Bdellovibrio bacteriovorus: one gene and its partner. The protein of the gene in region 1 binds, or shares a complex with, the protein of each later gene. Links are inferred from orthologs where the notes say so. Each region holds a gene or a part of one and is shown in the gene's direction. Other genes may lie near its edges. The genes, in order: pnp and rny.

Region 1 (15,013 bases):
GTGTGTAATGTTCTAATCGATCCCATATTAAGGTGCCTAAGTAAAATGACTGGGATTTAGATTTAAATAGAGATTATCACTTCTTGACCTCTTACTAGAGCCCAGGATAGAACCTAAAAACTTATAAAAACTCGGGGGATCGACAGCCATGACGACCTTTGGGTGAGATCAATATTGGCAAGGCCTTAGAAGCCTAAAATACTTCGACAAAGTCGAAGTGCAAACAAAAGGAGACCTTAATGGCGGTCACTAAAGACAACAAAGCGCAAATCGTTAAAAAATTCAAAACAGCAGATCTTGATACGGGTTCTCCAGAAGTTCAAGTGGCGTTGTTGACTGCAAAAATCAACGATTTGACCACTCACTTCGCAACTCACAAAAAAGATCACCACGGTCGCCGTGGTCTAGTAACAATGGTTAACAAACGCCGTAAGCTTTTGGATTACCTTCACCGCAAAGACGGAACACGCTACCAAGCGCTTATCAAAGCACTTGATATCCGTAAGTAATAAGACAATCCTGAGGGGGCTAAAAAAGCCCCTTCTGGTTTTTTTGGCCCTAAGTTTTCACTGCGTCGAAGATGGAGTGTCGGCAAGAGGGTCGCTATCCCAAATAAAAATACACCCGCTTCTAAAAAGCGGTAATGAAAAAAACCTCTCCTGAAAAAAGAAAAAACAGGAGACAAAACAACAAGAGCACAAAAGCTTTTGTAAAAGAATTCAAGGAGAATTAATGAAAACGACTGTAACTACCTCGGTGGGCGGAAAACAGATTACCATCGAAACAGGCCGTTTGGCAAAACAAGCAGATGGATCCGTGCTTGTCTCTTGTGGTAACAACATGGTTCTTGTTACTGCAGTGTCCTCTAAAAAAGCTTCTGAACTAGATTTCTTCCCACTGACAGTTGAATACATCGAAAAATTCTATGCGACTGGTAAAATTCCCGGTGGTTACTTCAAACGTGAAGCCAAACCAACAAACGATGCCGTATTAACCGCGCGTTTGATCGATCGTCCGATCCGTCCTTCATTTCCTGAGGGCTACCGTTACGAAACACAAATCGTCGGTACAGTTCTTTCTGCAGACGGTTCATTCCCATTAGAAATTTTGGCAAGTCTTGGGGCTTCAGCCGCATTGCACGTTTCTGACATTCCATTCAACGGTCCAACATGTGCGATTCAAGTAGGTCGCGTTGATGGTCAATTTATTGCCAATCCAACACCACAACAAATGGAAAAATCAGACATGGATTTGATCGTTGCGGGTACTCGCAATGGTCTTTTGATGGTGGAAGGTGAAACGAAGTTTATCTCTGAAGCGGACGTACTAGCAGCTTTGAAATTCGGTCACCAATCCATGATGCCTCTTTTAAACGCGCAGGATGAATTGCGTGAAAAAACAGGATCAACAGCGAAACGTGCGTTTACACCTCCTGCTATTGATGCTGATTTCAAAACAGCGGCTGAAAATTTCCTTCGTCCGAAAATCGCCGAAGCTCTTTCGATCCGCATTAAGCAAGATCGTTATGCAGCAGCTAACGAGGCGGCAGCTCAAGCTGAAAAAGCTTTGCTAAGCACTGTGACTGACAAAGATCTTTTGAAACAACGTAAAAAAGAACTGAGCGCTATCGTTGATGATTTAAAATACCAAGAAGCTCGTTCTATGATCTTAGATCGCGCGGTTCGTATTGACGGTCGTGATGTAAAAACGGTTCGTCCTATCGCCAATGAAGTGGGCTTGTTGCCACGTGCGCATGGATCAGGACTCTTTACTCGTGGTGAGACGCAAGTTCTTGGCACGGTGACTTTGGGTACGGGTGATGACGAACAAATGATCGATGCTTTGACGGGTTTGCAAAAACGCAAGTTCATGCTTCACTACAACTTCCCTCCATATTCAGTGGGCGAAGTAGGTCGTATGGGCGGTACAGGTCGCCGTGAGATCGGTCACGGAAACTTAGCAGAGCGCGCTTTGAAATCGGTTCTTCCTGATTTCGAAAAATTCCCTTACACCATCCGTATCGTGTCTGAGGTTCTTGAATCGAATGGTTCATCTTCAATGGGTACCGTGTGTGCCGGGACGACAGCACTTCTTGATGCGGGTGTTCCGTTAAAAGCCAATGTTGCGGGTATCGCGATGGGCTTGATCAAAGAAGGGAACCGCGTAGCCGTTCTTTCTGACATCCTGGGTGATGAAGATGCTTTAGGAGATATGGACTTTAAAGTGGCGGGGACTTCACAAGGTATCACGGCCCTGCAAATGGATATTAAGATTGATTCTGTTTCTTTTGAAGTGATGGAGACGGCTTTAGCACAAGCGAAGGAAGGCCGCGCGCATATCTTGAATGAAATGGAAAAAGTGATCAAAACTCCTCGTGGTCAAATCTCTGAATTTGCTCCGCGTATTGAGACGATCAAAATCAAACCAGACAAGATCCGCGAAGTTATCGGTTCTGGCGGTAAAGTCATCCGTGGCATCACGGAAGCAACGGGCGTTAAAATCGAAATCGAAGACGACGGAACTATCCACGTAGCTTCGGCGGATCCTGAAGCAACGAAAAAAGCTATTGCGATGATCAACGACATCATTGCGGAAGCGGAAGTCGGCAAGGTCTACAAAGGTAAGATCGTTAAGATCGCCGAATTCGGAGCGTTTGTTGAGATCCTTCCAGGCACTCAAGGTCTTTTGCATATTTCTGAAATCTCTAACGAGCGCGTTCGTGCCGTTACAGACGTATTGAAAGAAGGCGAAGTGATCGACGTGAAAGTTCTAGAAGTCGACCGTTCAGGTCGCGTGAAACTTTCTCGCAAAGCGCTTTTAAGTCAGTAAATAAAAATAAATGAATACAAAGTTCAACAAATCTGAACTTTCTAACGGGATACGAGTGGTGAGTGAACTTCACCCCGTATCCCGTGCTGTTTCTATCAGTATCTGGGTTTTAACGGGAACTCGAGATGAAGCGCCGGCCGTGGCGGGGATTTCTCACTTGTTAGAACACCTGGTTTTTAAGGGAACAAAATCTCGTTCCGCTTATCAGATCGCAAAATCTTTAGAAGCCTTGGGTGGGGAATTAAACGCGTACACCACGCGGGAATATACTTGCTATCATGCGCTTGTTTTAAAAGATCACTGGGAAATGGCTTTAGATGTACTCTCTGATCTTGTTTCTAATATGCATCTTGTGCAAAAAGAATTCGCTTTAGAAAAAAGCGTGGTCTTACAAGAAATTGCTATGTCTGAAGACAATCATGAAGAGCTGATTTATGACGTGTTTTATGAACAAGTTTATGGAAATCATCCTTTAGCTCGTCCGATCTTGGGGACACCGGCTTCATTGGTTAACATGAAGCAAAGCCAAGTTTTAGATTATTATAAAAAAACCTACACCGGCAAAAACATCATCGTCAGTGCGGCGGGATGTTTAGATCACACGGAGCTTATGAAGGGTGTGGAAAAACGCTTGGGTAAGAAGAAAAAGTCCCAGCTGAAAGACACGCGCAAAGCGCCTCGTTGGTTAAAGCGTCGTCACGTCGTTGAAAGACCGGCAGAACAAGTGCATTTGCTTTTGGGTTTGCCGACCGCCAGCTTTAAAGACTCTCGCCGTTTTGAAGCGGTGATTGCGAATACTTTGTTGGGCGGAGGTATGACCTCGAAGCTTTATCAAAGTGTGCGTGAAAAGAAAGGCCTGGTTTATACCATTCATTCGATGCTTAATTCGCATATCGATTCGGGCATGCTTACGATTTACGCGGGGACTGAAACCAAGAATGCGCGCAAAGTGGGCGATCTAATTTCTAAAGAATTTGAAAAACTGCGTAAAAATGGCGTCACTAAATCAGATGTGGAAATGTTTAAAACCCAAGTCATTGGGAACATTTTGTTGGGTTCGGATGATATCGAAAATCGCATGACGTCTTTAGCCGTGAACGAAATCGTTTTTGGACGTTATAAGTCGGTCGACACGGTGATCGAAGAAATTAAAAAAGTGACCGTCGATACGGTGAATGACTATATTCGAAGCGAGTTGCATTTAGACAAAGCATCCGGGGTTTTATTGGGTCACGGTGTGAACGAGCTAAAAACTTGGTGGGAAGATCTTTCTTTATAAGGAAATTTGAAGATGCAAAAAGTGAACGTTAAAATCAAAAAATTAGAAAACTTCAATGGCGAGCTTCCGCAATATCAATCCGTGGGCGCAAGTGGTTTTGATGTGCGCGCGCAGCTGGCGTCCCCGGTGGTTTTAAACCCGGGTCAACGCGCGATGATCCCAACGGGTCTTTCTTTTGAAATTCCATTGGGCTTTGAAATTCAAGCTCGTCCGCGCAGTGGTTTTGCCGCTAAAAACGGCATCACGGTTTTAAATACTCCCGGAACGATCGATGCGGATTACCGCGGCGAAGTAAAGTTGATCATCATCAATCTGGGGACGGAAGCGGTGACGATCAACGATCAAGAACGTTGTGCGCAGTTGGTGATTGCCCCGGTTTACCAAGCGCAATTTGAAGTGGTGGGGGATCTTTCAGAAACTGTTCGCGGTGCGGGCGGTTTTGGCTCTACGGGTCGCGCTTAGATTTAAGTTCGGATAAAGCAAAGCAAGTTTAAAAAAAAGATGGCAAACGCCATCTTTTTTATTTTTTTGCATTTCTACAAAAAACTTTTAAATTACATCCACGAAATTGACCAAAGGCAGAAGAGGGACTGTGTGCGTATATACCGAGACTCTGCGCCGGAAGTCTGATAAAGTTGTCCCCAGGCTTCGTTTCGGAGGATCGTGAATGCCCAGTAAAACACCCGTGGAAAATTCCCCGAAAAGACTGATTGGAGTGGGCGCTTCAGCTGGCGGTCTTGAGGCGTTGACATCTCTTATTTCTAATATCTCAAAAGACTTTTCAGACACGTTGATAGTGGCTCAGCATTTAGCACCCCATGGTAAAAGCATGCTGGTAGAGCTTCTTGCAAAGCAAAGCAAGATTCCCGTTATCGCGGCCACTCACGAAGCGCGATTAAAAAAAGGCCATATTTACATCGTTCCACCGAATATGAATATCCGCGTCGATGATAAATCTTTGTTTCTGGAAGAATCAGATATTGATAAACGACCCATTCCATCTATTGACACGTTTTTTATTTCTTTAGGTCAGTTTTGGAGAGAGAACGGTGTCGGTATTATCCTTTCAGGAACGGGATCTGATGGATCTGAAGGGATCAGAGCGATTCATCACGCGGGTGGTTTGACCTTGGCCCAAGATGGCTTTTCGGCGAAATATGATGGGATGCCTCAGGCAGCGATTGATACCGCTTGCGTGGATGTGATTCTGTCGCCTGATGAAATGGGTCGAACCTTGGCGAGCTTGATTGAAGAGCATATTCAAGAGCGAAAAGCCGACTTGTTAAATACGCCCGAATGGAAAGAGTGCCTAAAAATTCTTATCGATAAAACGGGCAGTGATTTTTCTCAGTACAAACCCTCCACTTTGCAGCGTCGTTTGTGGCGTCGGGTGCTGCAGGTACACTGTAAGTCTTTGTCCGAATATTTAGCGTATTTAAAACGGACCCCCGGCGAAGTGGGCATTTTATCTCAAGAGCTTCTGGTCAGCGTGACAAGTTTTTTTAGGGACGCGGAAGTTTTTGAAGAACTGGGACGAATTCTGGAAACTCAGATCTCCACCAAACGTGCCGGGGAAGATTTGCGTATCTGGGTCGCGGGATGTGCGACCGGTGAAGAGGCATACTCTCTGGCGATTCTGGCGTGCGAAGCTTTGGAAAAGATTCATCGCAACGTCCCCGTAAAAATCTTTGCGACGGATTTAGATCAAGATGCTATCGCCGAAGGACGTAAAGGGGTTTACGATTCTGATTCACTCTTAGCCTTGCCTAAGGATTATTTAAGGAAATATTTTACCAAACTTTCCGATGGACGATTCGAATTGCAAAAACGTATTCGTGATATGGTGGTTTTTGCTAAGCAAGACATGATTCAAAATCCACCCTTTGTTCGTTTGGATTTAGTGACTTGTCGAAATGTCCTTATTTATTTTGAACCCGAATTACAAAAACGGGTCCTTGAGATCTTTCACTTTGCCCTGACAAATTCTGGTTACTTGTGTTTAGGAAAATCGGAATCTCCGGGCAGTGATAGTACTTTTTTTGAGACCTTCGATAAAAAATTAAAAATCTATAAAAAGAATGACGTCGCTTCAAGTTTGCAGATGAATCGATTTTCAACAACCTCTAAGGCAGAGTTCATCCCGGCACGGCGCAGGCCCGAGTCCAATGGACCTTCGCTTTTAGAAAAGGGTTTATTAAGAATACTGAGAGACTATGGTCACAGCGGGGTGATTGTAGATAAGGATCTTAACATGGTCCAAGTCCTAGGGGATATCTCGGAATTTGCTTCTTTTTCTGCTTCTCAGTCTGATTCCCGTTTAATCAGTCTTCTGCCAAAACAGGTGGGCATAGAATTGCCGATGCTTTTAAAAAGAGCCACCGATGATATGAACATCCATTTTAGTCATTGGTACACTTCTTCGGGTAAAAAGACCCAGTTTCGCATGGCCGTGCGCATGATGTCAGAAGAAAGTTCTCGAGACGCAAGGAACTCTTTGTTCTTAATCAGCTTTGAATCGCGCCGAGAAGATGTGTCGACGGCTCCGGCCGGCCGCTCGTTGTCGGCGGACGAGTTGCCGTCTCATGTTTTAGAGATGGAGCAAGAACTTTTTGCAACTCGCGAACACCTTCAGACGGTGATCGAAGAGTTGGGCGTAGCCAATGAAGAATTGCAATCATTAAACGAAGAGCTTTCATCGGCCAATGAAGAACTGCAATCCACCAATGAAGAGTTAGAGACCACCAATGAAGAGCTGCAAAGTGGTAATGAAGAGCTGACCACGGTGAACGAAGAACTCAATATGAAAAGTCAGCAGCTTCGTGAAACCAATACCAGCTTGGAAAACATTCAAGAAAGTATTGGGGCGGGTTTGGTCGTTGTCGATAAATCCGGACAGGTGGTTCGCTTTAATCAGGAAGTCCTAAAGATCTTCGCTTTAAACACCTCTCATATTGGTAAATCTTTGGCTCAAGTTTCAGCCTACCTGGAGCTGCCGGACTTTCAGAAACACGTCAATGAAGCTATTGAACAGGGAAAAACATCTGAAACTGTTTGTGAAGGTGCGAATGCGGTTTATCAAATGCGCTGCCAGCCTTTTTACGATGAAAATCGTAAAATCGTGGGAGCCACGTTGGTGTTCATCGATGAAACGGCTATCACCAAAACTCGTCAAAAACTTCAACGCAGTGAAACTCAGCTGCGAGCGATCTTAGAAAGTTTCACTGGCCCGGTCAGCATGAAGGATCCGCATGGACGTTACCTGATGGTGAATTCGACCTTTTTAAAATTTTTCAATCTTTCTATGGATCAGGTTTTGGGACGCACGGATCAAGATTTGTTCGACAATGCTATGGCAAGTGCCATGCGCAAGGCGGACTTAGAGGTCATGTTCCGCGGAGATCCTTTAAGACAAAGTGAAGATGTTTTAGATCGTCATGGAAAAAAGCGGGTGCTTTATTCCAGCCGATTTCCACTTTACGAAGGGCGACAAGATACGCCTTATGCGATCGGCATGATCGCGGTGGATATCACGGCGCAGACGGAAATGCAGGCGCAACTGGCGGAAAGTGAATCCCGTTATAAAGCTCTGATTGAAGATCAAGCTGTCTTTGTCTGCCGGATGACGCCTTCAGGGGAGTTGATTTATGCCAACAATCTTTTTGAGGTTCATTTCTCAGACGCAGGTCGCAGCGTGGAAGGTTCTTTCTTTCAGAACTTCTTACCTCGTCATGATATGGGCAAGGTGCAAGGGGATCTTTCATCGATCTCAACTCGCCAACCGATCATGCAATCAGAATACCGCGTGTATCGTAAAAACGGCGTGGCTAGATGGATTCGTTGGATTTTAAAAGGAATCTTTGATGCCTCGGGTGAGGTCCTAGAAATTCAAGCCATCGGTTTTGATATCACGGATTATCGCACCCAAACCGATCGATTGTTGGAAAAGGAAGCCATTTTTTCTACGATTCTAGGCAATACGTCGGATATGGCGGTGATTTTACATCGTCAAGAGAACGAGTTTGTGCCGGAGTATTTTAATAAGATTGCCGAAGAGATCCTAAAAAGTGAAGGGCCTTTGTTGGGCCGTCCTTTAAGCCAAACGCGGGCCCCAGAGCGCGTGACCCGTCTTTATGAGATGTTTGAGTATGCCTTAAATACCAATGAAAGTGTGACCTTTGAAGATCATTGGTTTGCTGGCACCCGAGAGCTTTATCTTTTATACACCGTGGTGCCTTTGCGTTCCTCGGTCGTTTCTGATGGTGTGGATCGTGTGGCGGTCTTATGTAAAGATATTTCCGCCCACAAGGTGATTGAGCATGACTTGCGCATTGCTAAAGAAGCGGCCGAAGTTGCGAACGAAGCAAAAAGTGATTTCCTAGCTTCGATGAGCCATGAATTGCGCACGCCTTTAAACGTTGTTTTGGGAATGTCGACACTTCTTTCAGAAACGCATTTAGATGAAGATCAGAAAGAGTTTGTGGGCAGTATTGATCGTTCCGGCAAGGCGTTGTTGTCGCTGATCGAAGATATTCTGGATATTAGTAAAATCGAGTCGGGTAAAATCAAACTGAGTGCCGAAACATTTGATTTGCGAGAACTCGTTAAAGAGTCCGTTCGGATGTTTGAGAGTAGCGCTAGCAGTAAAGGGATTGCGCTGGAATTGGCCATGGACTTTCCAAGTGAAGAGCTCGTGGTTGGGGATCCGGGGCGTTTGCGTCAGGTGCTTGTAAACCTCGTTGGTAATGCTTTAAAGTTTACGGACAAGGGCCAGGTCACCGTCACGGTGCGCCCGGGATACTATGATTTTGCCGGTGAAAAAGAATATTATTTTGAAGTCAAAGACACCGGCATCGGAATTAAAAAACAAGATCACGGCAAGATTTTTCAGAAGTTTTCGCAAGTGGAATCTGGACATTCTCGACGTTTTGGAGGTTCAGGTTTAGGACTGGTGATTTCTCGTCAGATTGCGGAGATGATGAAAGGAACCATGGGCTTTGACAGTGAAGAGGGTCATGGCAGTACATTCTGGTTTTCGGTAAAATTGCATTCGGCGGCCCAATCAGAAATCAGAGCTAAACAACGTCGTCAGCAACTGATGCGCGTAGATTTGGATGACCCCACAGAGCTTCATGTTTTAGCGGTGGATGATAATAAAGAAAGTCTTAATGTCATTCGCTTGTTTATCGAACGCTTGGGTCACAAGGTGTACCCAGCAGGCCGAGGGCTTGAGGCCATCCAAGTTCTTAAAGCCAATCCTATCGATGTGGTATTGATGGATGTGCAAATGCCGGGTATGGACGGGTATGAAACGACGCGCATGATTCGCAAAGATCCCACTATTCCTTCGCAGTTGCCTATTATCGCCCTCACGGCCAATGCGATGTCCGGAGATGCGGAAAAGTGTTTGCAGGCGGGCATGAATGATTATTTGACGAAACCTATTCGCATTGATGTTTTAAAAGAAATGTTATCTCGGTGGTCCTTGCATCTTAAAGGGAAGGGTGAGTAATGCCGGAAATCAGTCTACGTATTGGCGATCTTCAGGAATGTAATAACGAGCAGATTCATCTTTCCGGGGCGGTCCAAGGTCATGGGGCCCTCATGATGTTTTCCGCCGACGAAAGGATTCAAGCGATTTCCAAAAACGTCGCGGCCGTTCTGGATTTAGGACAAAGAAATATTCTAGGCGCAAAACTTTCGCACGTTTTGCCCGAAGAATTTGTGCAGAACATTCTGGCCCTTCAAAAGCAGCACCCTTGGCGATCTAAGGGGATGTACTTGACGACCCCCATCGGCAAGTCAAAATTTGACGTGTACATGTTTTCCAGCGGAAACTACTTCGGATTAGAATTTGAACCTTTGCGTGAATCTGCCGAATTCTTCGAGTCTCAAAATGTTCTGCAAGACTTTATGGCCGAGGTTAAAGAGGCCCGCACGGTGGTGGATTTGACGAGCGTTGCATGCCGCTATATTCGGCAAGTGGCGGGCATAGATCGCGTGATGATGTATCGATTTTTACCTCCTTCTTGGCATGGTGAAGTCATTGCCGAAGATCGCGTGATGGGAAGTCATTCCTTTCTTTATCATCGTTTTCCGTCGTCGGATATCCCTAAGCCTGCGCGGGACCTTTACTTAAGAAATAAAGTGCGTTTGATCACGGATTCTCAAGGTCACATTTCGGCCATTGAGCCCAAAGAAAATCCAGAAACAGGGAAGGTTTGGGATCTCAGTGATTCTCGATTGCGGTCGGTTTCTCCGATTCATATCGAGTATCTTAAAAACATGGGGGTCGCAGGCTCCATGTCGTTTGCGGTGATTGTCAAAGGCTCCTTATGGGGTCTTATTGCTTGCCATAGTTCAAAACCGTTTACCATGACCAACGCCCATCGCGCCATTTGTTGTGCGATTGCCGATGTTGTTTCATCGCAAGCCACTTTGATGGAGGATCTTGAGGGGCACTTATTGAGGTCCTCTTTTGATGCTCGTTTGCGCAAGATTATTGAGATGACTTTAATTTCTAAAGACATCTTGGGGGGCCTTTTAAAGCAACATGCTTTACTAATGGAAACTTTTAATGCGACAGGCGTTGCCATTTGCAATGCGCAAACTCAAGATATTTCGGGATTGGTTCCTGCTGGTTCTTTACTTAAAGATCTGTATGCTAAAATCATCGATGAGATGAAAAAGACAGAAAAAGAAGTTTTTGCGATCAATAGTTTGACCACTATCATGCCCGATATTGCCAGCAAACTTAAGATGGCTTGTGGGGTTTTAGCGGTGCGAATTCACGATAAAGAAGACTCTCTTTTAATGATTTTCCGCCCTGAGCAGGTGCGCATGATCACTTGGGGAGGAGACCCTGTTAAAAGCCTTGAAAAGAAAAATTTTTCCGGACAGATCAACCCCCGGGCCTCATTCGAATCTTGGCAAGAAAAAATTGAAAATCAGTCCATCCCTTGGAGCTCTCATGAACTTGATGGAGTTTCCTTTATGAAGGAAGTTTTGTTCGATTCGGCTTTGGTAAAAAAAGGGGCCATTGACATGCTGACGGAAAGTCTTAAAGGGCGCCCGTCATGATCTTAACCCAATTAAGGGAAGCCACCGCTGCGAACCATAAATCTATTGAAGGGGCGATGCCTTTATTTCCCCAGATTGAGATCCAAGCCTATCGTCAGTTGCTGGAAAAGTTTTGGGGTTTTTATAGCCCCTTAGAGCAGCTTCATTCCGACGCCTTTTCGCAGCAGACTAAAAATCTAGAAATGCCTTTGCGAAAAAGAACCCCGTCTTTGCAAAAAGATCTTTCTTATTTTCACGACGATAAAACGCTTGCCGCGTTACCGCGATGTGCAGATTTGCCGCGATACAGTTCTTGGCCTGAACTTTATGGTGGCTTGTATGTGATTGAAGGATCTAGCCTGGGTGGGCAGGTGATCACGGCGCATTTGCATAAAATGGGATTTCCCCAAGAGATTTGTCATTTCTTTAATGGCTATGGCGCCATGACGGGAAAAATGTGGCAGGGATTTTTAAAAGAACTGCAAGCCCATGTCTTGTCCAACGAAGAAAGAGCCTTGGCCGTTAAAGCCGCGCAGGACACTTTCATGAAACTTGAAAAGTGGCTGCGCGCTTCTTAAAAACGATCCATGCGTGAAATGTCAATGCGGTTCCACAGCCAGATGATAAAGACGATGGCAAAAAGAATCGTCACCAGTCTTAAAGCACGGCGTTTATCCATCTGAAAGTTTTCAGTCAGTCCCACCGCCATGAGCAATGCGGTAAAAGCAAAACCCACAAGAGTGATCGGTGGGATGATTTCCGAGCCTACTTGAAAAATGAAAAATGGAATATTGGCAAAAAGAAGCAAAGTAAAGATCTTGCGCAGCGAACACGTGCGCTTTTCAAAGACTTGAAAGTAATAGTAAATCGTCAATGAACCCACGGCCGTTGTCACCACCCCCACGATGGGCGAGATAATAATGCCACCGATGACTCGAAAAAAGCTGGGAGGAACGAGACCGGTGATCACACCCGAAGCCATGCTGATAACTATTAACGTGATTAATAAAACGGTCCAATTCCAGTCCGGAAGAGTTTTTATTTTTTCAACAGGGTGGCGGAGGTAATCAACCACATAGCGAAAAACATGCTTAACAGTTTCAGTGTGTTGGCGAGGTGTCACGTCACGATAGTCATTCATAAATTAGATTTCAGCATGGGCTTAGGTCCTTGCGCAAGGTCTATGAGTCGAGGTCTTGTTTATACAAATATAAGTTTAATTTGCATTGTAATGAATAAATCTTAACAAAACCAGATGAAGGTCTGGGCCTCTGGACTCGAGCAAATCTAAAGAAATCTCGATATGTGGTTAGGATTTATCTTTGGAGTACGGCATGAAAAAGCTCCCTTTGGGAATTAGGTTATTTTTGAATGTTTTGGTATTTTCGGTTCCGATCGTGGTCCTGACCTTTCTGATGTACAAATCAGAAACCGGGAACATCGAGTTTGGGGAAAAAGAAGCCTTAGGCAATCGCTTGCAGCTTCCTTACGAAGAGCTTTTGCATGAAGTGGTGATGGCAAAGCTTAAACCCACTCAAAGTAATAAGTTGGATGAAAAGCTTTCGGCCTTTCAAAAAGTGTTGGCCGAGGTCGGTCCCGATCTGCAATTTACGGCTGAAGGGTTGTCGTCAAGAAAACGCGATAACGTGGCCGATCTAGAAAAATTCATCAAAGCCCAAGATTGGGATAACGCGATCGGGGCGATCAAAACAGGTATTGCTCATTTAGGTGATACCTCGAACTTGATCTTAGATCCAGATTTGGACAGTTACTATATCATGGACATCACTTTGTTGGCCTTGCCGCAAATGCAAGATCGTCTGCAAACGATTCTGTCCAACCGTGCACAATTTTTTGCGTCACCCCAAACGGAAGCTGTTCGTATTCAAGCCGCTCTTTATTCGGCCCTTTTAAAAGAATCCGACATGGCCCGTATCGCGGCCGACAGTCAGACCTCTTTGAATGAAGATAAGAACTTTTATGAGCCCAGTCCCTCCTTGCAGCAAAATATCCCGATGGCCGTCAGTGATCTGCAAAAAGCCACGGACGCATTTACGTCCTTGCTAGATAAAATTTCGCGCGGGGAGCCAGTTAAGGAAGATGAGTTTGCTCTGGCTGGTTTTGCCAACCTAGATCAAAGTTACAAATCGTGGTATCAGTCGGTGGCCGAATTGGATGTTCTTTTAAATAAACGTTTAACAAGCTTAAAATCCCACCGCAGCTCTTCGCTTTACTCTGCAGGCTTGGCTCTTTTTGTTGCCATTTTATTTTCGATCGTGGTCGGTGTTTCAGTCAGTGGAAGCATTAAGCGCATTTTGAAGTCCGTGTTTAGATTGCGTGATCTTTCGACCTCGGTGTTGAATATCGGCAACCAACTTCAAGATACCGCCTTGGTGGTGAATGACTCGGTGACGTCGCAATCGGCGGCCATTGAGGAAACTGCGGCGTCAGTTGAAGAAATCAACAGCATGATTAAAACCACGGCGGAAAATTCTCGCCAGGCTTCTGACTTAGCCAAGCTGACTCATCAGTCGGCCCAAATTGGCAGTCAAGAGGTGGAAACGATGTTGTCTTCCATGAATGACATCGCGGTTTCTAGTAAAAAAATTGTTGAAACGATTTCGATCATTGACGATATCGCTTTCCAGACAAACTTGTTGGCACTCAATGCTTCGGTGGAAGCGGCACGGGCCGGGGAACAAGGGAAAGGATTTGCGGTGGTGGCCGAAGCCGTGCGAGCTTTAGCCCAAAAGAGTGCGCAAGCGGCCCAAGAAATCCATGAACTTGTGAATGACAACGTGCAAATCATTGACCATGGTAAAGACGGGGCGGTTCGTTCCAGCACGTCGTTAAAAGAAATCATGAACTACATTCAAAAGCTAAATACTTTGATTCAAGAAATCGCGACGGCGTCCGGCGAACAAAGTGCGGGGATCAATCAGATTTCGGTGGCTTTAAATGATATCGAATCGGAATCAATGAAAAATCAACAAGGTCTTGAGAGGGTGACATCATCATCCAAAGATCTTTGCGAAGAATCGCATCATCTCAACGGCATTATTGGTAATTTAGAGTCTGAGGTTCTGGGCTCAAAAGCCTCGTGGGTGAAGACGCCTCCGCTTGAAATCGCAAGCTATAAAGTAGCGTCTTCTTGATAGTCTTCTTCCGCGAGCTTTTGCATGTGGGATAAAAGAAGGCGAGAATTATCAAACGTCGAATCCTCAAGAGCCCCCAGTGTATCTAGGGTGGGGCTTTGAGGATTTTCTATTAACTTCTGATGCAGCCAAAAAGAAAATTTCAATAAGATGCCGGGAGCTTGCTTACATACCGTCATTTCTAAGGGTTGAAATTGAAATCCATGAAGCTTCGTGGTGGCGCCCGCGTTTAATAACTCTGTGACACTGGTGGCGGTGGATGTGCCGACGAAAAGATCCTGCATTTCGTGAGCAGTGATGGAGTCCATCACGAAATGGTATTTCTTGTTTTTATGTTTTTCTAAGAAGGCTTGCATGTATTTGCGTCGAGCCGCAGAGGATCGCCACGGTAGGTGCACGGTGAAAACTTCATAGCCATGTTCGGCAAGAAAAATAGGATATAGATTCCAATAACGGCGAAAGTAAAATAGCGATCTTGGGCCCGTGACAAAAACGACAGGCCAACGAGTTAAAAGGCAGTTGGGCTTAAGGTCGAAATGAATGCGATCGGGGCGACGTAAGAAATCCACATCCCATTATAGGGATGTGGTCAAACGAAATGCAAAATCAAAAGAGTTTTTATCGGCCGTGCGATTAACTAAAGCAGAGCGCGCCCCCACTTCGGCGCCAATCGACAAATTGCGGTGAATCTGTC
Region 2 (14,924 bases), on another replicon or contig:
ACGAACGAAATCGTCTATCTATATTATATGTATCGGGGTTCTAAGTGTTTACTGAAAAAGGTGACGATTTAGGTTTCCTGTCAAAACCTTGTTACTTGAAATGGGGCTCAGGCCATTTCGATCTGGCACCTTCCTTGAACTATAAAACCTCGGAAGAGGTATTGCTATGCTTAAAACATGGATAAAGCGGTCTTTAATTGTCGGAATGGGCTTCGGTTTGCTCGCCCCCGTGGTATCGCATGCTTACGGTGAAGCATCCGTTATTCAAAACTACGTAGGCCGTCAGGCTTTGGTTCCTCTCATTAAGCCCTCTTGGGGCAATTTCATCCTACATTCAGACACTTTAAATAAACTTTATTCTTTGCGTGGATACGAAGCTATTTGGGTGGATTCAAATGGTGCTCCCACGGCAATGGCGCAGGCTCTCCGTAGCATTCTTTTAACGGCGGATCGCCATGGCCTCAATGTCTCTGATTATTGGGATGGCGATGTTGAGAATTTGTATAAAGCGGCGCTTTCTAATCCTCGCAACTGGATCACTTTTGAGTTGGCGGCTTCTGAAGCACTGATTCGTTATGTGACTCACTTATCAGTGGGAAGATTCGATCCAATGCAAATTGATGATGATATTAAATTTTCGGCGAAAATATTTAAAGAATTTGCAGAATTGAATACGGCGGTCTCTTATGGTCCGCAATCAATGCCCGATGCCTTGGAGAACTTTGCACCTAAATACCACTATCATTATGCCAATTTGATGGGAATGTTAGCAAAACTAAGAACGGTGAAAGCACAGGGTTCTTGGGCACAAATTCCTCAATCGAAGGTGACCTTAGAAAAAAATGTCAAAAATCCTTTGGTGCTAACTCTGCGCACTCGCCTAACTGAGTTGGGATATAAGGGTGGTAATCTTACGAGTGACATTTATGACAGTGAGCTTGAGGCCGTCGTTTTTGAATTTCAGGAGTATAATGGACTATTTGCTGATGGAAAAATATCGGCGGGAAGTTCTGGTACTATCAATGCTCTTAATACAGATGTGAATGAGTTAATTAATAAAGTAATCATCAATATGGAGAAGCTTCGTTGGTTACCACGCGACATGGAAGCCCGACATATTTTCGTTAACTTGGCGATGACTGAAGTCGGTGTTTATGATGTTGGTCGCGATATCGAAGATCCCATACTAACATTTAACTCAGTAAATGGTCAGCCATTCCGTAGAACACCTTCAATGAGAGACGTAATCAAGCATGTGAATATCAATCCATACTGGACCGCTCCTCGAAGCATTACCATTAAAGATAAGCTTCAAGAGTTGCGCACTTACGGGAAAAGATATCTAGATGAACATGACATGGTTCTTATGTCGGAAAACACAGGAGCTCCAGTTCCGGAAAGAGATTTGTACTATATTGACTGGAAGAATCTCACCCCGAAAAATTTCAATTATTACATTAAACAGAATCCATCTGTTAAGAATGCCTTGGGTGTCGTGAAGTTCCCTTTACAAAATCCTTGGGCAATTTACTTGCATGACACTAATGATCCAGATCTTTTTAGAAACAAATATCAAGACAGACATAAAAGCTCGGGTTGCGTGCGTTTAGAGGAGGCTGTGAACCTCGCTGACTATTTAATCTCGGGGAAAATTTACGGAGAAGGCAAAGAACCAAAAATTAGATGGGAAGATCTTGATAAAACAGACTGGAGCCAAAAAAGCGTTCGCTCATTTATTCCTCGCGATGGATATAATGTTGCCGATTACAAATATTGGGACATGTCTGTATATCTGAAAAATCCTATGCCAGTTTATATGTTGTATTTATCTGCAATGTCTAGTGGAACAAAAATGAGATTTGTTGATGACCCCTACGGCCAAGATAAACGCATCGAACTGGCAATCAAAAACTACCGCGCCAAGGGCGAGCTTTTCTAAGGAGAAAATTATGAAAAATATCTGGATTATTTTCTCTAGTTTATTGTTTGCCGGGATTGCGCAGGCCCAAGCCACCGGTTCATTGCAGGTGAATGGTCAGGCGGGTAAATTTCAGATCATGCAAAAAGTGAAAGCGGTACGTTGTGATACTTCGAAGCGCGGCGCGTGTGATGATCCTGTTTTCTTTAACTTAAATACGCCGCAAGCCGTTCCTGAAGGGTCTTACATTGTTGGGTTTGAAAACTCGATCAACCCTGAAATGGTGCGCGTGACTGCCGGGCAAACGACGAATTTGAATTTGGAACGCGTGGCCGTTCCCGCGACGGTGAAGGGGCAAAAGATTCGCGTGTATCGCGATTTCTCTAGCACTGTTGAACAGAATAAAATTCTTATGAGCATGTACTATATGAAGCGCCATTTTTTCCGTTTGGATAAGGAAAACTTCGGTGATCTTTATTTAACGGGTGCGTGGGAGCGCGACTTTGTTCAGCGCTTTAGTTACAATGTATGTTCTCGCTTAAAAGATTTTTATAATGCTTCCGATGAGGCTAAAGAAGTCTGCGCCTCTGTAACCCAAGCAAAATCCCCGGCAGGCCTTGCTGCCATGTACGTTTTTAATAACGACGGCACATTCACCGAAAACTGGGTCACTGAACCTGGTGATGTCATTCCATCAAAACATCCGCGTTATTTGGTATCAGCCCCAATGACGGATCAAGATTTTGTGGCTGTTTTCCCAGGCGTTTACAAAGTTCAAGCCGATGGGGGCAAAGCGGTCATCGTTAAAACGGGCGGCGGACTTTATTAAGATCTAAAACACGGGTTCAAAGAAAAAGCATTGAACCCGTTCGTGTCTTTCATTACCCTGAATCACGATGATGACACGGATGTTTGCATTTCCATTTTTATTTGCCCTTACGGGCGCAATCGCGTTTGCGCAAACCGCGCCCAAAAAACCCGTGTCGGTCTCTTACGAAAATCTGATTAAATGTTTTCCTGAACTAGAAAATGAATCGCTCAGCTTTAAGGTAGACTTAAATCTGCTTAAAGAAGTGGCGGACAAAACGTTTCCGACCCGTGACTCTGTTTTGCGTCAAAGAAAGGTCCAGTACCTGGACTCGGAGCGACAACTTACCAACTTGATTCTGCGAACCAAGACGCCGCCCGGAAGAAAGAAAGAGACTGAGCTGATTTTGCAGCAAGTCGACGCCAAGGGTGTCGTCACCGACATCAAGTTGACCAAGAACCAGAGTCAAAACCCAAAACAAGAGGTGATCAATAATTTCCTCTTAAATTCGACCATTAAATCGGATGAGTCCTTGTATAATGACACGAAGCTTAACAATGTGAGCGCCACTTACTCGCGCAACTTTAATGAAGTCCAAGAGTACGATCTGATGGACCGTCTGTATCAGCGCTCCATTTCCTGCGAAAAGAGGAGTGATCTCGGCATTATATGCACTTGTTCTAAGAAATAAATCTGTTGAACAAGGGTTTTGAAAAAGGCTATACTTTTTAAAGTGTTGATCTAGGAATTTTCTAGAGTTTTAAAAGGTTTAGGAACACTTTTAGGATTACTTTGATTTGTGCAGCTGAGGTGACGGTGAACTCTGACAAAAAGACCTTCGATTTTCTTATCGCGGGTGTCCCTTACAAATTAAAAACCTCTCATGACGATGCCACGGTGGATGAGCTCGTCCAATTTGTAAACAGCAAAATGAATCAAGCCCTGTCTGTAACCAAGAACGGTTCTTACCAGAATGCCGCAGTTTTAACTGCGATGAATTTGGCCGAAGAACTGATCCTCCTTAAAAGAAAAGCGCATCGCGAGCTTGAAAAGCTTGAAGAGAAAGCTTTGCGTATTTCTTTAGAACTCGAAAATTCCAAGAACAACAGCAATAAGGTTTTGAACAACTAACTTGTTGTAAGCTCTTGGAGTGTCCTTTGAATCGAAATTGGAACTCTAAAAAGGAATGTCGTTCCTTCTTTAAGTCTTTGTGTGCTCAAGAATTTGCACAAGGCCTTGCTCAAAACCAACAACAACTCAACCAGGCTTTGCAGGGCTTTATGCTCAAGCAAAGTGGAACTTGGGGCGCTTATCGAGCACTCAAGGAAGAAGCCAGTGTTGAAGAGGTTTTTAAAATCTCGCGCGTAACATGGGCTTTTCCCAAAATGATCGAGGGAGCTTTAGAGTTTTACCTGGGGCAGGATTTCACGCCCGGATTTTATGGAGTGATGGAGCCGTCGGCTCAATCCCCGAAAGTCGCGGTGACGGATCTTCAAGGAGTGTTGGTTCCCGGATTAGTTTTTAATAAGAATGGCAATCGCCTGGGTAAGGGAAAAGGGTTTTACGACAAGACTCTTGAAACCTACCGGGGGATCAAAGTCGGTATCTGTTTTGATTTTCAGATCAGTCCCGACACTTTGCCCACAGAGGCTCATGATGTGAAGGTGGATTACCTGATCACAGAATCTGGGGTTGTCGCATGCAGGGATTTTCATAAGGAAGATCAGGAGTAAGAAAATGGAAATTGTAATTACCGCCATTATTGCGCTTATCTTGGGTGGTGCGGTTGTCTTTATCATTAAAAAGATTCAAGACGAAAATTCTAAAAAATCAGCTCGCGTTGAAGCTGAAAGAATCGTCAACAAAGCGAAATCAGAAGCCGCTAAAATTAAAAAAGATTCTGAAACTAAAGCGAAGGATTTTGAATCCCGCGCCCGTAAAAATGTTGAAGCGGACATTCACAAGCAAAAATCCACAGTTAAAAACAAAGAGGCTCAGTTAGAGCGTCGTTTGAAAGAGATCGATGATCAATTCAAACAAAAAATGGAAGAAAACGATCGTTATTTAAATACTCTTAAGGACCGTGAAGAAAAAATTGCGATCTCTGAAAATCGTATCAAAGATCTCGAGAAAAAAGGCGAAGCGCATATCGATCAGCTTAAAAATAAGCTTGAGTCTGTGGCGGCGATGACTCAAGAAGAAGCCCGTCGACAATTGCTTTCCGCGCTTGAAGATGAAGCAAAGCAAGAAGCCGCAAAAAAGATCGCCCAAATTGAAGACGAAGCCAATAAAGAGTCTGAGAAAAAAGCCAAACGTATTTTGGCGACCGCACTTTCAAGATTTGCGTCTGAATACACTTCTGAGCGCACGGTGAGTGTCCTTGCTCTTCCAAGTGACGAGATGAAGGGTAAAATCATCGGTCGTGAGGGACGTAATATCAGAACGTTGGAAGCACACTGTGGTGTGGATTTGATCGTTGATGATACGCCAGAAGCGGTGGTTATTTCTGGATTTGATCCCGTTCGCCGTGAACTTGCTCGCCGTACAATTGAAAAATTGATGGAAGATGGACGCGTGCATCCGGCGCGTATTGAAGAAGTCGTTGAAAAGCAACGCAATGAATTGATGAAATCGATCAAAGAAGAAGGCGAACGCCACGTGATCGAGCTGGGTATCCCGAACATGCATCCCGAGTTAGTGAAAATCATCGGTGGCCTGAAATACCGTTCCTACCAAGGGCAGAATGCTTTGAACCAAGCTTTAGAAGTGGCCAACATCGCGGGGTTGTTAGCCGGGGAGCTAGGCGTGAATGTAAAAATCGCGCGTCGTGCGGGTCTGCTTCACAACATCGGTAAAGCCATTGATCACACTGTTGAGGGCAGCTATGCGACAGTGGGTGCTGAGATGGCCAAAAAATACAACGAATCTGAAGATGTGTGTCACGCGATCCGTGCTCATGATGAAGAAGAAAAACCTCATTCGATCTTGGCGTGGATTGTTCATGCCGCTTATATCTTGTCTTCGTCTCGTCCGGGCGCACGTCGTCCGCAAATGGATTCATTTGTTCACCGTTTGGAAGATCTTGAAAGCATCGGGAACAGCTTTGACGGGGTTCTTAAAACATTGGCTCTGCAAGCAGGTAAAGACGTTCGCGTTTTAGTTGAAAGCAGCAAAGTCACGGATGATCAAGCCGTGATGTTGTCTCGTGATATCGCTCGTAAGATTGAGCGTGAGATGCCACAAGTAGGCGCCATCAAGATCACGGTTGTTCGTGAAACTCGTTCTGTTGAACACGCACGATAGTTTAAGCAAAGGATTTGTTTAAGATGTTGAGTCCTCAAGAGCAGTTAGAAAGAATTAAGTTTGGTGTCGCTGAATTCATCAGTGATGAAGACATGCTTAAAAAACTTAAAAAAGGAAAACCTTTAAATATCAAACTGGGTGCAGATCCTACGCGCCCGGATATTCATATCGGGCACACTGTTGTTTTGAACAAACTAAAAACCTTTCAAGATCTTGGGCACAAAGTTCAGTTCCTAATCGGGGATTTTACGGCGGCTATTGGCGATCCGACCGGAAAAAGCACAACGCGTCCGATGTTGACTCGCGAAGAGATCGAAGAAAACGGCCGCACCTATGCCAAGCAAATCTTTAAAATTCTGGATCCAGAAAAGACCGAGATTGTTTACAACTCTCACTGGATGAATAAGCTGACGCCGGCAGAGTTTATTAAGATGGCGGCGCAATACACGGTTGCGCAAATGCTAGAGCGTGATGACTTTACCAAGCGTTACCGTTCCGGCACACCGATTGCGATTCATGAGTTCCTTTACCCCCTGACCCAAGGTTATGACTCTGTTCATTTAAAGTCAGATGTTGAATTGGGTGGAACCGATCAAAAGTTCAATCTCTTGGTAGGTCGTCAGATGCAATCATCCTATGGACAAGAATCGCAATGTGTGTTGACGATGCCGATCCTTGAAGGGATTGATGGCGTTAACAAAATGTCTAAGTCATTAGATAACTATATTTCGGTGGTTGATACTCCTAAAGATATGTTTGGTAAAACCATGCGTATTTCAGATGATTTGATGTACCGCTGGTATGAGCTTTTAACTGATATCGGGGCTCAAGGTTTGTCACAGCTGCGCACAGATGTTTCAGAAAAACGCAAACATCCCCGTGAAGTGAAAGTGAACTTAGCAAAATTCTTGATCAAACGTTTCCATTCAGAAGCAGCCGCCCAAGCTGCCGAAGATGAATTCAATCGTATCTTTGTCGAAAAGGGTTTGCCGGACGATGTGCCGGAGTTCGCGGTAAACGCCCAAGAAATTGGTTTGCCCGCCCTGATGGTGGCGGCCGGCTTGTGTGCTTCTAACGGTGAGGGCTCAAGGCTTATCACTGGTGGGGGCGTGCAGATTGATGGTGAAAAAGTATCTGATCCGAAATTGAAAATGAACCTGAAGTCTGGCGAAAGCTTTGTCGTGAAAGCCGGAAAGAAGAAGTTCGTAAAGATCGTAGTGAAATAACGATCTAGTTTAGGAATAACTATGAAGATTAAATTCTTGCCGCAAAATATCGTCGTTGAAGGTACGCCTGATAAGACGCTTTTAAAAATTGCGACGGAAAATCAGTTAGAGATTCGTTCGATTTGCAAAGGTGTTCCGTCGTGTGCGGAATGCCGGGTGAAAATCGTGGAAGGTGAGTCTAACATTCTTCCTCCGAGCAAAGCGGAACTAAGCCTGATCGGCACCAGCCACTTTATCGATGGACGTCGTCTTAGCTGCCAGGTTCGTTGTTTCGGGGATGTCACGGTCGATCTTTCGGAACAAGTGGATCGTTCCGAGAATCAGGTCAAAAAAATCCGAGGCTTCCGCTCTCAAAAACAGCAGGAATCTCACGCGGTGAACGACACGATGTTGTTATCAGAAAAACCAGAGAAGCCTGAAAAACACGAAAAGTCGGAAAAACCGCAGCAACACGATCACAAAAATAAGAAGTAAGTCTTAAGTCCAGTTATACTCCCTCTGTCAAAGACCGATAAATGAGGGAATGTCTCACAAGATCACTTACCGCGAACGCGGCCAAGGGCCACTACTTTTGCTTCTTCATGGTTACGGAGGAAGTGTTCAGCATTGGGAGACGATCGCTGAAAACTTGTCGGCAAGCTATCGCGTGGTCACCTTGAATTTAAGCCATATCTACATGTCCACTGATAAACTGTTTTTCAGCGTGCAAATCGAAGCGGTGTCAAAATTCATTCGTGATACTTTCCCCCAAGAAAAAGTCAGTTTGGCGGGATTAAGTTACGGGGGCGCTTTATCTTGGGGATTGGCATGTCAGCACCGAGATATCATTGATAAGATCATCCTGATCAATCCTATGGTGACGGATCCCGTAAAACACTTCTTACCCATGGAGTTGCGTTTCTTTTTTTCTTTGCCGTTAAACTTAAAATCCGTGTATGTGATGTTAGCCACACCCATGGGTCGTCGCTTTTTAAAGCGAGCGGCGCAAATTTTTCGCGATGAACGCAGCGAAGGCAACGTGGCGGTGGAAAATCTGAAAGGTCGCAAGTTGCAATTTGTGGCTCACATGATTCATCATTTTTCTTGGATCTTACGTTCTGAAGATTGGAATTTTTGGCAGCAAAAGCTGACTTCTTACGACGGTTCTTGCCGCCTGATCTTTGATAAAGAAGATATGTTATTTAGCCACGTGGCGTATTCAAAATTTGCCCATATGATGGGATGCCGAGATGTTATTTCTATCACCGGTGCGGGACACTTGGCGATTAAAACTCAACCTGAAAAAATTTGTTCTTTGATCTTAGAACATCTGGAATCTTCACGAATCGCGTCTTAAGATTATGGCCCGATAAAGGTCAGGCCTAAAAATCCGGTGGGGTCATACATTCCGACGCCGGTGATGCCGACTCCTATTTGACAGGTGGTCGTGGTTTTGTTGGACGGGGGGCCCGCGTGACTAGAGGATTGGATATAAACATCAGCGTCTCCGGATAAAGACGCTAGCATTGAATAGTTCGTATTTGGCATTGGTGTTGAGAATGTAATCGTGTAAAGACCTGTACCATCCCTCACGACCGATGATACGTTTACGCTTGAGTCGATGACAACGGCACTTCCCGTCCAGTGAAAAGCGACGTAAGCTCTTGCGGGAATCGAAATTCCGGTTGCGGCAGTCGTCTGAGTACTTCCGTCAGGGAACTTAATCCCCCCTGATTTCGATTCGATGGTTCCGTTTACCGTCAGAGGGGATGAGGGAGAGGTCGTTCCGATACCTACGTTACCGCTCGTCTTGACGACATTCGATCCTGTTTCGACCCACGATGACGATCCGCCCTGACCAATGGCCACATAATAATAAGTAGATCCGTTTGTGTTAAAGACACTGTCATTACCATTTCCTTCGGCGTCGAACCCTGTCGCGGTGATATTAACATGAAACTCATCACCGATATTCCCATTAGATATGTAAGAACGAAGATGCTTGGCATTGTCTGGAATTCCATCAATCATGATCGTTTGACCGTCATAGGTTCCATTGATGTTTTTTACGATCACAGCCTTAGGACGGAACCCAAGATTAATACTTTGGCTGGCGTTACCGTTTCCGGTATATGTTCCTGACACAACTGTACTTGTGGCGGCGCCAATCGTGGTCCAACCGCTGCCCGTACAGAGCTCAATGCTTGATCCACTAACATATCTAAGAGTCCCGACTTTAATGTTGGAAGTTCCCGGGCAAGATCCGGTGTCATTTCCAATTTGAATTCCGCCATCCACTTGAAGTTTGGAAGCCGGGCTGTTTGTTCCTATGCCGACATTGCCACTGGTTCGATAAGCATTTCCTGAGGCGGAGGACCAAAGACTGTCCGTCACTGAAGATGGCAAGCGCGCTACATCAATGGTTCCTGCCGTAATCGCCGAAGCATTTAAAGATCCAATATTTTGACAGGTGAAAGAATCGGTGAGGGAAGACCAAGCGACCGTTTGATTAGCGGCACACGAAGCGACATTGAATGCGGAACCGCCAACAGAATTTTTAATATCGCTAAAAAGAATATTTTGACCGGCCCAAATCGATCCATCGGATTTCAAAAATTTACCATTAGCGCTACTAGCAGCCGGAAGTCCGGTGATGGAACTTGTTGAAATGGCAGTCACCCTCCCTTTAGCATCGACGGTTACTGAGGGAATCGCACTCGCACTTCCGTAAGAACCTGCCGTTAACCCGGAGACAGTTTCAAGCTTTGCTTGAGTGACAGCACCATCGGCTATTTGCGTCGTATTAACTCCGCCGTTAGCAATGCTGATCGTGCCAGATCCGGTAATGGGTCCCCCTGTTAGACCCGTTCCGGTTGCAATGTCAGTGACGGTTCCTGAGCCTGATCCTCCGGTGGGTGAGCTGCTTCCGCCGATTCCACTGATGACCCCGGGATCCATCGCGACCCAGTGAAGCTTTCCGCGGCTGTAACCTCCGTTAAACTGCACCATGCGAGCGCAAAATCCTGTGGTGGAAGGCGTGCAGGCAGCACCCATCGTAGATCCAAAAGACTCCGCATATCCAGATTGAGAGACCGCGCCGAAAACAAGGACCGGAGTTGTAGAAAAAGGTTTCGAATATGTCACCGTGAAGTCGGCGCTCGCATTGATGTCAATGGTCCCGGATTCAATGTGCGAACCGCTTCCGCCGCTAGCCACGTTGGTCCAAGCACTTGATCCGCAAATTTGTAAATTTCCGCCATTAAATCTCATCGTCCCCACTTTGGCGTTGGACGTGCCGGGGCAAGAGTCAGAATCATCACCGATCTTGATGCCTCCAACTACATCAAGGGATGCTTGCGGTGTGGACGTTCCGATCCCGATCTTACCGGTATTTCGATAAACATTTCCCGAAGCGGCAGACCAAGCGCCGTCTGTGATCGAAGAAGGCAATCGCGCCGCATCCAGGGTGCCCGCTGTGATAGTCGAAGCATTTAAAGATCCATTAATATCGCTAAATAAAATGTTCTGGCCTGTCCACGATGAGCCGTCGGATTTTAAAAACTTGCCATTCGCGCCGCTGGCCGCGGGCAGCAGTCCCGTGATGGAGTTTGTGGAAACAGCGGTGATGCGTCCTTTGGCATCAACGGTTATTGAGGGAACGGCCGTGGCACTGCCGTAACTTCCCGCACTCAGCCCGGAAACTGTTTCCAATTTGGCAGAGGTGACGGCGCCATCGGCAATCTCCGTGGTGCCAACCCCGGAGCTGGCAATGCTGATCGTGCCTGATGACGTGATCGGGCCACCTGTCAGTCCGGTGCCGGTCGCAATGTTCGTGACTGTTCCGGTCCCGGTGGCGGGCCAATTTGTGCGGCAATCTGCACCTAGGCAAATTTCAAGGGCTTTGGCTTTACCATTGACCTCCAGCAAGGCCCCGGGGGACATCGTGCCTATACCAACATTGCCTCCAGAGAAAATGGCGGCATAATTCGTCGTGCCTCCGGTAGCATTTACGTTCAACGCTGTGTTGGTCGCATTGGAGCCTGTCCATGTCCCAGTGCTTTGAATATCTAAACCGATTTTAGAGGCGTTTGTTGTACTATTTGTTGTTTCCGTCGCGCTGATTTTTGAGTTTGTATAACTCGCGGTATAGGCGCCAGAGCCCGTAATTTTAAAAACTGGATTAAAGCCGTTAGGTCCAGAACTGACTTCTAACTTCGAAGTGGGAGAGGTCACCCCAATACCAACTTTTCCAGTGGAGCGATAAATGCTTCCTGAAGCTGAGGACCAAAGGCCATCGGTCACCGAAGATGGCAGCCGAGCTGCATCTAGAGTCCCCGCGGTGATGACCGAAGCATCTAAAGATCCAATATTTTGACAAGTGAATGAGTCCGTGAGCGAAGACCACGCGACGGTTTGGTTGGCATCGCATGACGACACGTTAAATGCCGAAGCGCCTGCCGAATTTTTAATATCGCTAAATAAAATGTTCTGGCCTGTCCACGACGAGCCGTCGGATTTTAAAAACTTACCATTTACACCGCTAGCCGCCGGCAGCAGTCCTGTGATGGAGTTTGTAGAAATAGCAGTGACGCGTCCTTTAGCATCAACGGTCACTGACGGAATGGCTGTGGCACCGCCGTAACTTCCGGCACTCAACCCAGAAACCGTTTCAAGTTTTGCCGCCGTAACGGAACCATCTGCCAGTTGAGTGGTGCCCACGCCCCCGTTGGCGATACTGATAGTTCCGGTGGTGGTGATCGGACCTCCGGTGAGTCCGGTTCCGGTAGCAATATTAGTCACGCTGCCACCGGTGCCTGAGGATGCGTCGGCCACGCAGCTTAAAATTCCACTGCTGCTGGAGGTTAGCACCTCGCCTGAAGCACAAGTAGGAATTGAAGATTTTAAAACCAGATCAGCCACCGACTTATTCCCGATTGTGTCGGCCGACGCAGCCTTGGAAGCGTAACTGGAATAGGGGACGGAGCGAATAATATTATCAGGCGAAATACTTTTCCAGCCTCGCCCATCGTGAAACTGCACACGCAAAAGACGACCGTCATTGGCGATCGGAGAATAAGTGGCGCCGCCCTCACACTGATGCACCACAGAGTTATCAAAAGAATCCGGAAGCGTAAAAGTGGAATTTGAGGGGAATAGTTTTGTGCCCGATCCAATGGGCGTGTCAAAAACGCCTTTGGAGTGAGTCATGTCGACGCCATTTTTTTGCTCGCGATAAATCACGCAAGACCCTGAGGGATTCATGATGCGGAATTCGAAAGAAACCGAAGGGTATTCTAACGGAATACCATCGCTTGCAATAATGCGACCCTGGTAAGTTAAAGACGTGGGGGCGGCCCAAGAAGGGCTGCTTAAGAGGAACGTACCAGAAAGAACAAACGCCACCGAAAATCTCATGTATAAAACATATCGGATATTTTTTGTTTATTATAAAGAGTTCGTGAACTTAGCGTTCACAATAACTGTATCTAATGTAAACAGTGGCGAAGGCCATGCCCACTTTACGAAACCTAGGCAAGGCTCAATATGAATTATACGAACTTTTCAGTTTAGACATTAAAACTTGAACCGCACCCGCATTGCTTGGCGGCGTTGGGGTTATTAAATACAAAGCCCTTGCCGTTAAGGCCGCCCGAATATTCTAACGTCATGCCTAAAAGATACATCATGCTGTTAGGGGCCACGGCAATTTTTTGACCGTGAGATTCAAAATATTTATCGCCATCACGGGGGACAGATTCAAAATTCATTTTGTAAGACAAGCCAGAACATCCGCCCTTTTTGACTTCGACACGCAAGAAAGCGCTGTCGTCTTTGCCGTCTTCTTTTTTTAAAGCGCCAATTTTAGCGGCGGCTTCTGGAGAAATCTGAATCATAAAAACACCTCGAATCAAATCAAATGAATCGCTAAGAGTATACCACAGCTGTCAATAGCTCTCGACGGGGATTTAGAAACTTTGCGGGGCCGCTAAGGAGTGCCATCTTTTTATTCTAAATAATCGAAATTATTTAGATATTCCTTCTTTGAGGATATCTACGGCACGTGAAATCTCCTCGCGCGTGGTCCATCGTCCCAGGCTTAAGCGCAAAGAGCACTGAACCTCTTCGGGGCTTAAACCAATCCCGGTCAGGACGTGGCTAATAACCATGGCCCCCGTTCCGCAGGCAGAACCGGTGCTAACGCCGAGCTTTTGTAAGTGGCTCATCAGTTTTTCCGTTTTTGCTCCGGGAAGGGTGATATTTAAATTATTCGCGGCTCGTTCCGTGGGATGGCCATTTAATTTCACTCCGGGAATGGCAGCTTGCAGTTCTTTCCATAAAGTTTGCGAAAGCTCTCTGAGCTTTGCCGATTCTTGCGCCTGATTCTTTTTGCAGAGTTCTGCGGCCTTCCCAAAGCCGACGACTCCCGGCACATTCACCGTGCCAGAACGTAAGCCGCGTTCTTGCCCGCCGCCATAAATCAAAGGATCTAATTGAACCTTAGGATCTTTGCCTCGGATATAAAGTGCGCCGACCCCTTTGGGGCCGTAAATTTTATGTGCGGAAAATGACATAAGATCGATACCCATGTCCGTCACATTCATCGGAATTTTTCCGGCGGCTTGAGTCGCGTCCGTGTGAAAATAGATTTTATTTTCTTTTGCTAAGGCTGCAAGCTCTGCAATTGGATTGATGGTGCCGATTTCGTTATTCACCCAAATAAAACTCATCATACGAGTGTGGGGACGAAGAGCTTTTTTAACTTGTTCAACTTGAACTTGGCCATTGTGATCGACAGGCAAAAATGTGACGTCGACATTCCAGCGAGTTAATGCGGCCATGCCCTTCATGATCGAACTGTGTTCGACGTTAGAAGTGATAAAATGCACAGGTTCTTGCGGATTGTTTTCGCGCAATTTTGAAAGCAGACCAAAGATCGCCCAGTTGTTTGATTCTGTGGCGCCACTTGTAAAAATCACTTCTTGGGATTTTGCTCCGATAAGTTGAGCGACTTGCTCGCGCCCTTTCACAACGGCGGCTTCGGCGGCCCAACCCCAGGTGTGTCCGGCGCTAGCAGGATTGCCAAAGTGTTGTTTGAAATAGGGTTCCATCGCCGCAAAAACTTCCGGATCCACGGGGGTGGTGGCGTTGTAATCAAAATAAATTGGAGCCGTGCTGTTTTCCATGCTCTTAAGAGCTAACTCTGGCCTGCTTTGGGGTCAACTTAAAAATCAAGACTAAAGGCGGGGTGCTTTACAAGCGTGGCCAGCGAAGATAATCAGATCTACAATAACTGCATGAAAAATAAAACTTTGCACAGCACTGCTTATTTTGTTCCTGCCGGTAAAAATCCTGAAGACATGTTTACGTGGAAAAAGGTGGATTGCGAGATTCGCAACCGCACCGGAGAGATCTTTTTTGAAATGAAAAAAGTGGAGGCGCCCGAAGCCTGGTCGCAGTTAGCAATCGATATTGCTGCGAGTAAGTATTTTCGCAAATTGGGCGTGCCCAAAACGGAACATGAAACTTCAGTGCGCCAGCTAGTGCAAAGATTGGTAAAAGCTTTTTCGACCGCCGCAACTTCACAAAAAGGATATTTCGCGACTAAAAAAGAAGTCGACACTTTCGTTAAAGAGCTGCAGTACATCTTACTGTCGCAAGCCGGGGCTTTTAACAGTCCCGTGTGGTTTAA

Evidence for each region.
Region 2: pnp (region 1) and rny share a complex: the UniProt entries of both Bacillus subtilis proteins name them as parts of the possible RNA degradosome complex. The link is inferred for Bdellovibrio bacteriovorus from one-to-one orthologs.

What each region holds. Positions count from the first base shown.
Region 1 is NZ_LUKE01000002.1:298,315-313,327, reverse strand. The notes cover bases 318-3,280. They hold pnp (polyribonucleotide nucleotidyltransferase), read left to right. Parts: upstream 318-732; coding sequence 733-2,829; downstream 2,830-3,280. Other genes in these bases: AZI86_RS11975 (M16 family metallopeptidase), read left to right, coding at 2,840-3,280; rpsO (30S ribosomal protein S15), read left to right, coding at 318-509. In the rest of the region: more of rpsO, read left to right, coding at 240-317; more of AZI86_RS11975, read left to right, coding at 3,281-4,108; dut (dUTP diphosphatase), read left to right, coding at 4,121-4,570; AZI86_RS11965 (CheR family methyltransferase), read left to right, coding at 4,776-9,617; AZI86_RS11960 (GAF domain-containing protein), read left to right, coding at 9,617-11,185; AZI86_RS11955 (biliverdin-producing heme oxygenase), read left to right, coding at 11,182-11,742; AZI86_RS11950 (Yip1 family protein), read right to left, coding at 11,739-12,305; AZI86_RS11945 (methyl-accepting chemotaxis protein), read left to right, coding at 12,499-14,319; AZI86_RS11940 (hypothetical protein), read right to left, coding at 14,298-14,888; AZI86_RS11935 (hypothetical protein), read right to left, coding at 14,895-15,013. UniProt on the Bacillus subtilis protein: Involved in mRNA degradation. Catalyzes the phosphorolysis of single-stranded polyribonucleotides processively in the 3'- to 5'-direction. Necessary for competence development in Bacillus subtilis.
Region 2 is NZ_LUKE01000006.1:271,720-286,643, forward strand. The notes cover bases 3,873-6,746. They hold rny (ribonuclease Y), read left to right. Parts: upstream 3,873-4,463; coding sequence 4,464-6,029; downstream 6,030-6,746. Other genes in these bases: AZI86_RS18180 (5-formyltetrahydrofolate cyclo-ligase), read left to right, coding at 3,884-4,459; tyrS (tyrosine--tRNA ligase), read left to right, coding at 6,053-6,746. In the rest of the region: AZI86_RS18160 (L,D-transpeptidase family protein), read left to right, coding at 167-1,939; AZI86_RS18165 (hypothetical protein), read left to right, coding at 1,950-2,747; AZI86_RS18170 (hypothetical protein), read left to right, coding at 2,815-3,417; AZI86_RS18175 (cell division protein ZapA), read left to right, coding at 3,543-3,857; more of tyrS, read left to right, coding at 6,747-7,255; AZI86_RS18195 (2Fe-2S iron-sulfur cluster-binding protein), read left to right, coding at 7,277-7,729; AZI86_RS18200 (alpha/beta fold hydrolase), read left to right, coding at 7,779-8,591; AZI86_RS18205 (beta strand repeat-containing protein), read right to left, coding at 8,594-12,649; AZI86_RS18210 (HesB/IscA family protein), read right to left, coding at 12,802-13,128; AZI86_RS18215 (cysteine desulfurase family protein), read right to left, coding at 13,258-14,418; AZI86_RS18220 (vitamin B12-dependent ribonucleotide reductase), read left to right, coding at 14,515-14,924. UniProt on the Bacillus subtilis protein: Endoribonuclease that initiates mRNA decay. Initiates the decay of all SAM-dependent riboswitches, such as yitJ riboswitch. Involved in processing of the gapA operon mRNA, it cleaves between cggR and gapA.